Regions from separate parts of the Variovorax sp. PBS-H4 genome, predicted to be linked through region 2. Evidence: riboswitches for the same ligand, from Rfam matches in the RefSeq annotation. Region 2 holds a riboswitch; the other holds the start of a gene.

Region 1 (4,369 bases), 2.2 Mb from region 2:
AGGCCGACGTGGCGATCATCCTGGGGGCCAACGACGTGGTGAACCCGGCCGCGCTCACCAAGGGCACGCCGATCTACGGCATGCCGATCCTGGAGGCCTACAAGGCCAAGACGGTGATCGTGAACAAGCGCAGCATGGCCGCGGGCTATGCCGGGCTGGACAACGAGCTGTTCTACATGGACAAGACCATGATGGTCTTCGGCGACGCCAAGAAGGTGGTCGAGGACATGGGCAAGGCGATCGAGTAAGAGCAGTCAAGCTGCACGCACGTGTTGAACCGCGTGCGTGCAGCAGGCAGGTCGTCAGCGCTGCAGCCAAGGGGTGGATGAGGCAGGCTGCCGGATGCCTTTCGTCCCGTCGTGCAGCCCGGTGAACGCGAAGTCCACCTCGGGCGCGAGCCCGCTCACGATGCGCGCGATCGATTTGCCCGAGCCGCAGGCGTGCGTCCATCCCAGCGTGCCATGGCCGGTGTTGAGGAACAGGTTCGGCAGCTTTGTTTTTCCGATCAGCGGCACGTTGCTCGGCGTTGCCGGCCGCAGGCCAGTCCAGAACTGGGCCTGGCGGGTATCGCCGGCGCCCGGGAACAGTTCTTCGACGCGCCGCACGATGGCTTCGCAGCGCACGCGGTTCAGGTCGCGGTCGTAGCCATTGAGCTCAGCCGTGCCGGCGATGCGCAGGCGGTCGCCGCTCTCGGAGGTGTAGCGCGAGAACACCAGCTTGTATTCGTCGTCGGTCAGGGAGACCTGGTGCGCTTTCGATGCGTCCTTGACAGGCAGCGTCACCGAATAGCCCTTGGCCGGGTAGATCGGCAGCTTGATGCCGAGCGGTGCGGCGTACAGCGGGCTCAGCGAGCCCATCGCCAGCACGAAGGCATCGCCGCGGATGCGCTGGAAGCGGCCTTCGTCGTCCGTCGCTTCCACATGGTCGATGCTGCCGCCGGATTCGCGCAGCGCGGTCACGGTGTGGCTCATGAGGAAGTTCACGCCGGCCGCGGACGCAAGCCTGACCAGTTCGCGCGCAAAGCGGTTGGCGTCGCCTGATTCGTCCTCGGCCGTGTAGGTAGCCCCCGCCAGGTGAGAGCGGATGTGGGCCAGTGCGGGCTCGATCTCCACCGCCTTGTCCGCCGAGATCACCTGCCGCTCGCAGCCCAGCGCGCGCATCTGCTCAGCCGGCTTCAACGCCCCATCGAATTCCTTCTGCGTCGTATAGAAGTGCAGGATGCCCTGGGTGCGCTGGTGATAGGCAAGGCCGGTTTCGCGGCGCAACTGCTGCAGCGTTTCGCGGCTGTAGGTGCCCAGCCGCACGATCTGCTCGATGTTGTGGCGCGTGCGCGCCGGCGTGCATTCGCGCAGGAACTGCAGGCCCCAGAGCCACTGGCGCATGTCTGCCCGGATGCGGAACAGGAGCGGCGCATCTTCCTTGCCGAGCCATTGCAGCACCTTGAGCGGCGCACTCGGGTTGGCCCAGGGTTCGGCGTGGCTGACGGAGATCTGGCCGCCATTGGCAAAGCTGGTTTCGGCAGCCGGTGTGGCCTGCCGGTCGACCACGGTCACTTCGTGGCCGAGTTGCTGGAGGTAGTAAGCGGAAGTCACGCCGAGCAGGCCGGCACCAAGAACGATCACGCGCATTTCATGCACCTTTGAGGTTGCAGCGCTCGAACGCAACGGAAACGGAAGCTCGAAAAGAAAGCAACCGGACCATGCGTCCAAGTTGCCGCTCCCCCTGTCCTCGGTACCTGAGAGATTCGCCCGCTGCGCCCGCAGCGGGTTTGCTCCTTCGGTGCATCACGTGGTGTGATGGCTCTCCAGACGGCTTTGACAGTTGATGCAGTACAGGCTCGTTGTTGCGAGCGGACCTGAGCGTTTATGGGAGTTTGCGCCTTCGGTGGGGCCGCCTCGCAGCGGCCCGCTCTCCTGCAGTGAGGCAGATTGTAGAGGGCGCGGCCCGCACCGCCAAGCGCTTCTGCGCGCCGGGTACCCGCATCCGGCGGGGCGCTCGGCGCTTGGGTAATCCCGCCCCCGACGCTCCCCGCGTTCTGTGACGATGCGCACCTGAAACCCGAACATGCGCCATGCGAACGCCCCAGCCTCACGCGTTGCGATCCTTCATCCTTCTCTATGTGTTGCTGTACGCATCATTCGGGGTGGCGTCGCCCTTCTGGCCTCGCTTTTTCGAAACGCGAGGGATGTCACCCGAGCAGATCGGGCTTCTGCTGGGACTCGGGACCATCGTACGGCTGATTGCCGGCCCGGTTGCAGCGCGCCTGGCAGATCGCTTGGAGCGGTTGAGTCACGTGCTGGCCGCCGCTGCGGCCCTTGCTGCCTGCCTTGCACTTGGGCTTCCCTGGGTCGGCGGGTTCTGGATCTTTCTGGTCGTCCGGCTCTGCCATGAAGCTGCGCTCACACCAACCACGTCGCTTGCCGACGCCTTGGCGCTGGATGCTTCGAAGTCGGCCGCTTCATCCGCAACGAGGTTCGAATATGGCTGGGTACGAGGTGCGGCATCGGCCGCCTTCGTGTTCGGAACGCTGGTCGCTGGCCAAGTCATCGGCTGGACGGCACTCACATCGATCGCATGGATGCATGGGACACTCCTTCTGCTCGCAGCAGCAAGCACCATGCTGCTGCCAGCGCGGGGTGACAACACCCGCGTCGCCCCTGAACGATCATCCTTCGCGGCCATCGGGGAACTGCTGGGGATCGTCGTGTTCCGGCGCATGCTCCTCATCGCGGCCCTGGTCTACGGCAGCCATGCCATGCATGACGCATTCGCTGTCATCCGATGGAACGCAGCAGGCGTGAGCCAGGCCACGATCAGTGTCCTGTGGTCCGAAGCCGTTGTCGCGGAGGTCCTGGTCTTCGTGTTCATCGGACCTCGATGGCTCGATTCGCTCGGGTCGAGTGGTGCAGCTGCGATCGCGTGCACGGCGGCTGTCGTGCGATGGCTCGTGGTGGCGTCTTCGACCGATCCCTGGGCGCTGGCACTCGTACAGCCCCTGCATGGATTGACGTTTGCGCTTCTGCATCTCGCGTGTATGCGCCTCATGGGCACCACCGTGCCTCGGCATCTTGCCGCGACCGGCCAAGCCATGTATGCACTCGGACCAGGACTGGTGACAGCGCTTCTGACCATGTCGACCGGAATGCTCTATGCACGCCTCGGAGCCGGCGGCTTCCTGCTAATGGCGCTGTTGCCCGCCATTGCTTTGCCGCTGTGCCTGGGCCTGAAATTCTCGGCGCGGCGTCAAAGCAGGGGAGAGGGCTGATGACGATCCGCAAGGGTCCGTGGCCAGCTCCGATGTGCGGGCAAAAAGGGCTTGTCACCCGTTTGCGCGATATGTAGTATGCACTTCATGAAAATGTAGCGAAGGCTACATGAACTGGAATTGACTGCCACCCAACTGGAAGGCGCCCGACGATGATTCCGAACACAGCGGTCGACGCGTTCTCGGCCAAGGGAATTTCAGAGCCGACGGCCATAACGGCCCGCAACACCGCGGTGCTCGTGGTGGACATGGAGAACGACTTCTGCGTGGAAGGCGGCGCCATGGTGCTGCCCGGCTACGAAAAGCTGATCGGACCACAGCTCGCAGTCATCGACGCGGCGCGCGAGGCCGGAGGCCCGATCGTGTTCATCACCGATGCGCACCGCCCGGGGGTGCATCGCGACCGCGAGTTCCTCAAGCGGTCCCGCCATTGCATCGAAGGCACCTGGGGCGCGCGCGTGGTGGATGCCCTGAAGGCGCGTCCCGACGACCACTACGTCATCAAGCGCCGCTATTCGGGTTTCTTCGGCACCGACCTCGACATGACATTGAAGGACCTCGAAGTCGACAGCGTCGTCGTGATGGGCGTGGTCACCAACATCTGCGTGCGGTCGACGGTACACGACGCCTTCTTCCTCGGCTACCGCGTGTTCGTGCCCGAAGACTGCGTGGCCGCACCGTCGGCGCGCGAGCAGACGTCTTCGCTCTTCGACATCGCCACCAGTTTCGGCTGGGTCACCGATTCGACCGAGGTGGCACGCGCCTATTCCGGCGGCGGCCTGGTCGGCAATCGATTCGAATTCGCCTGACGCGCCGGCGGTCCATCCGAACGGCGCCTGCATGGCCCGGGTTTCTTCTCTTCAGCGTTCAACCTCTGGAGCTTCTCGCATGCATGCCCCACTCGTCATCTCGCCGCGCCGGCGCATCTTCGTTCGTGCCGGTGCCGCGGCGCTGGCCACCGGAACGCTCGGCCTGCCCGGCCTCGTCCACGCCGCTGCCGGCGGCCCCGTGAAGATCGGCATCCTGCAACCCTTCTCAGGGGGCCTCGAAGCGCTGGGCGAACAAGGCTTCCAGGGCGGCAAGATGGCGATCGATGAAATCAAC
Region 2 (4,369 bases):
CATGGAGTGTGAGCAGGGTGGCGGGATCAGGAAACCTTGGCAGTCCGCTTTCAGGCCTCGTCGGCGAACTTGTCGTAGGCGGTCTTGTCGAGCAGGGCCTCGATTTGGGCAGGCTCCGTGATCTTCATCTTGAAGAACCAGCCTTCGCCTTCGGGCGCGCTGTTGGCCAGCGAGGGATCGGCACGCAGCGCCTCGTTGACCTCGGTGACCTCGCCGGCGACCGGCATGAACACGTCGGCCGCTGCCTTGACCGACTCGACCACGCCGGCGACCTCGCCCTGCGCATAGCCTTGGCCGACCTGCGGCAGATCGACGAAGACCACGTCGCCCAGCGCGTCCTGCGCATGCAGCGTGATGCCCACGGTCGCGGTGTCGCCCTCGGCGTTCACCCACTCGTGGTCCTTGGTGTACTTGATGGTCATGGAATGGCTCCTGGGGAAGAAATGGAAACTTGAAGGGTGACGTCGAACAGCGGGCCTTCAGCCTCGGTAGTAGCGCGCGGGAACGAAGGGCAGGGTGCTGACCTCCATCGCCACCGGCTTGCCGCGCACGATGGCCTGGATTCGGGTGCCGGGCGCTGCGTACGCAAGCGCCACATAGCCCATTGCGATCGGCCGATCCACCGTGGGGCCGAGCAGCCCGCTGGTGACCCGCCCGATATCGACGCCCTCGAAGGATTGCAGCAGCGTGCCGTCGCGCACCGGTACGCGCTCCAGCGCCACCAGTCCGACGCGCTTGCGCGTGAGCGTCTCGTGGTCGAGATGGCCCGCGGTGCCGGCGTCTGCCGTGAGCTGCGCCAGCACGCGGTCCGCCCCCGGAAAGCCGCCTTCTCGCGCGCCGCCGCTGCGCCGCACCTTCTGGATCGCCCAGTTGAGCGAGGCCTCGACCGGGCTGGTGGTGGTGTCGATGTCGTTGCCGTAGAGGCACAGGCCGGCTTCCAGCCGCAGCGAGTTGCGTGCCCCCAGGCCGACGGGCTGTACTTCGGGCTGCGCCAGCAGCAGCCGGGCCAGGGCCTCCGCATCGTTTGCGGCAACCGAGATCTCGAAGCCGTCCTCGCCGGTGTAGCCGCTGCGGGTCGCGAAGGCCGCGATGCCGCCGATCTGCACCGCGCCGCCGGTCATGAAGACGAATCGCTCGATGCCGGGCGACAGGCGTGCCAGCACGGCCGCGGCCTGGGGCCCCTGCAGGGCAAGCAGGGCGTGATCGGGCATCGGCTGCACCTGGCAGCGCTGTCCGATGCTGGCCTGGATGTGCGCGATGTCGCCCGCCTTGCACGCGCCGTTGACGATCACGAAGATCGAATCGTGCCCCTCGTTGAAGAACATCAGGTCATCGAGGATGCCGCCCTCGTCGTTCAGCAACAGGCCGTAGCGTTGCTTGCCGGGCGAAAGGCCGATCACGTCGACCGGCATCAGGGTCTCGAAGGCGGCAGCGGCTTCGGCCCCCACCAGGCGCAGCTGGCCCATGTGGGAAATGTCGAACAGGCCGGCCGAAGTGCGCGTGTGTCTGTGCTCGGCCATCAGGCCGGCGGGGTATTGCACCGGCATCGAGTAGCCCGCAAAGGGCACCATGCGGGCGCCGAGCTCGATGTGCAGGTCGTGCAGCGGGGTCTTTTGCAGATCGTCGGAAGCGGAGGCCAAGGCACTCTCCATCAGGTCAGGGGCAGTCCGGATCCATGGCAGTCAAGCCATGGGCCACCCCTGCTGTCCGCTTTACCTGAGAGATTCGCCCCACGATCGGGGTTTGCTCCTTCGGTGGGCGACCCTCGCTTCAATACAAAGCGCCGCCTCTCTCCAGCAAGGAAACGCCCGCAACCTCGGGCGCCTCGTCAGTCCTTTTGCCTGAGCGTTCGGGCCTCGTTCAATGGGCCCTGCGCCTTCGGCGGCCCCACCTCCGGGGCTCTCTCCTGACCGGGCGAGTGTAAGGGAAAGGGCCTTACGAACGCTCCAGCCGCAGCCGGCGCAGCAGGAATTTCTCCCAAAGCTTGTCCGCGAGGAACTGCAGGGAGCGCCGGATGTGCTCGCGTGCGTTGCGGGCGTCATAAGGCGAGCGGATGTCGGCGCCGAGCTGCCGGGCGCGCAGGCTCAGCATGTGCTCCGACAGGCAGCAGCGCGCCTTCATGCGCAGGTCCTCGAAGTTCTCGGGGCCCAGCGGGCTGGCCTTGTGCCATTCGTGGTCCCACTTGAAGCGGCGCTTTTTCTGCACGCCCTGGCCGTCGTCGCTGATGAGCCAGGCGGACACGAAATCGACATAGGCCTCGCCCACATGGTCGCGGAAGACGCCCCGTTCCGGCTCGAAGCGCTCGTTGACCAGCGAATCGAGCAGCGCGTTGCCCGGCGAGAGCGTACCCAGCCGGTGGCGCAGGGTGTCGTTCATGGCGAAGCAGTAGGTCGACACCCATTCGAGCAGTGGTCCCATGGGCGTCATGGTCGAGCGCGGGAAGTCGTTGATCTCGCCGAACAGCCAGGGGCCCGGGTGCAGCGCGAGCTTGCCGATCTCGCCGCCGAAGCGCTCCAGCCGGCGCTCGCTCCAGGCGTGGTTGAGGGCGACCGTGTCGTTCGAGAAGAGCCAGACATCCGGCTGCTCGCCTCGGGAGAGCAATGTCTCGACGCCGCGGTCCCAGCCGGAGAACTCCCGGTTGCTGTTGTCGCCCGGGACCACCAGGCCCTGCTCCGAAGCCATGCCGGTCGCGCTTTCGGCCGGCCTGGGGCGGGCGTTGTCGACGATCACGCTCGAGAAGCGGTCGCCGTCCTGGGCGAGGCGGGTTCGCAGCCTTTCCAGGACCTGGAGCGAACGGTCGCGGTGCTGGTCGCCGAATTCCAAGTGAACGAAACCGTAGCTTGTCATGCGTGCAGGGAGAGAAGAAATCAGGTGCGGCGGGGCTCAACCCCATGCGTTGCGCGGCCTTGCGAGCTGCGCAAATGTTAGTGCCTTGATGCAGAAAGCGACGATGCTGTCAGCAAGAGCGGGGAAACCCCAAGCCTATTCACGAACGAGGGGTCGCGTTTGTCAGCGAAGACGCCGTATGGCCGACCGCCCTGTAACCCGTTGTTCTCACGACCGCACGCCTCCTCGCAAGGCGCGCAGGTTGAACGCGGACCGAACGGGCTCGGGCCGCCGTGCCTGGACTACCTCGAATAGACCAGGTCTCGCAGCCCCAGCGAAATGCCCGGCACGTAAGTGATGACCATCAGGCAGGCCAGGATTACCAGTACGAAGGGAACCAGGTGCGCGACCATGCGGTCGAGCGAGATGCGAGCGACCGTGCAGGCTGCGAACAGGTTGACCCCGAAAGGCGGCGTGATCATGCCCAGCGCCAGGTTGACCACCATCACCAGCCCGAAGTGCACCGGGTCGATGCCGAAGTGCATCGCCACCGGCGCGAGGATCGGCGCCAGCACGATGATCGCGGCGCTGGTTTCGATGAACATGCCGATGACGAAGAGCGCGGCGTTGACGCCGAGCAGGAACATGGCCGGCGACTTCAGCACGGCCTCGAGCCAGTGGCCGATCGCCTCGGGCACGCCGGCGCGAGTGATCAGGAAGGCGAACAGGCCGGCGTTGGCGATGATGAACATGATCACCGACGACGAGATCACCGACTTGCGCAGTACGGCGTAGAGCTGTGGCAGCTTGATCTCGCGGTAGATCAGCATGCCGACGACGAGGGCGTAGAGCACGGCCACGGCAGAGGCTTCGGTGGGCGTGAAGATGCCGCCGTAGATGCCGCCAAGAATGATCACCGGCATCAGCAGTGCCCAGCCCGCTCGCCAGGTGGCCACGCCGACACTCAGCCGGCCGTCGCCGTCGTTCTTGCCGAGGCCCTTGAACTTGCAGTAGACATAGACGAAGGCCATCAGCGCCAGGCTGATCAGGATGCCGGGGCCGAACCCGGCGATGAACAGCTCGCCGATCGACACCTCGGCGCTCACACCGTAGAGGATCATCGGGATCGAGGGCGGGATGATCACGCCCAGCTCCGCGCTCGTGGCCTGCAGCGCCGCCGCGTAGCTGGTCGGGTAGCCGTGCTTGATCAGCGCCGGGATCAGGATGGCGCCGATGGCGAAGGTGGTGGCGACCGAAGAGCCCGACACCGCGGCGAAGATCATGCAGGTCAGTACGCACGTCATGGGGAGGCCGCCTTGCACGCCACCCACCAGGCTCTTGGCGAACTCCACCAGGCGGCGCGAGATGCCACCGGTCTCCATCAGGTTGCCGGCCAGGATGAAGAAGGGGATGGCCGCGAGCGGAAACTTGTTGATCGCGTTGAACATCTCCTTGACGGAGATCAGCATGTTCGCGTTCGAGGCCTGGATACCGACGATGGAGGCCAGGCCGATCGAGACGGCGACGGAGATGGTGAGTGCGA

Evidence for each region. A riboswitch is a leader RNA that binds a small molecule or an ion and turns the genes downstream of it on or off. The one in region 2 is predicted to bind glycine.
Region 1: it holds a riboswitch for glycine, as region 2 does, so the genes downstream of both, E5CHR_RS24405 (D-amino acid dehydrogenase) here and gcvT (glycine cleavage system aminomethyltransferase GcvT) in region 2, are expected to answer to the same signal.

Annotation. Positions count from the first base shown of each region.
Region 1 is NZ_LR594675.1:5,110,725-5,115,093, reverse strand. It holds gene E5CHR_RS24410 (NAD(P)(+) transhydrogenase (Re/Si-specific) subunit beta) at 1-248, shown strand, start outside; gene E5CHR_RS24405 (D-amino acid dehydrogenase) at 303-1,628, opposite strand; glycine riboswitch at 1,713-1,818, opposite strand; glycine riboswitch at 1,823-1,926, opposite strand; gene E5CHR_RS24400 (MFS transporter) at 2,072-3,265, shown strand; gene E5CHR_RS24395 (cysteine hydrolase family protein) at 3,418-4,074, shown strand; gene E5CHR_RS24390 (substrate-binding protein) at 4,154-4,369, shown strand, end outside.
Region 2 is NZ_LR594675.1:2,959,334-2,963,702, forward strand. It holds gene gcvP (aminomethyl-transferring glycine dehydrogenase) at 1-3, opposite strand, end outside; gene gcvH (glycine cleavage system protein GcvH) at 51-422, opposite strand; gene gcvT (glycine cleavage system aminomethyltransferase GcvT) at 480-1,652, opposite strand; glycine riboswitch at 1,694-1,807, opposite strand; glycine riboswitch at 1,820-1,919, opposite strand; gene E5CHR_RS13905 (hypothetical protein) at 1,936-2,823, opposite strand; gene E5CHR_RS13910 (TRAP transporter large permease) at 3,129-4,369, opposite strand, start outside.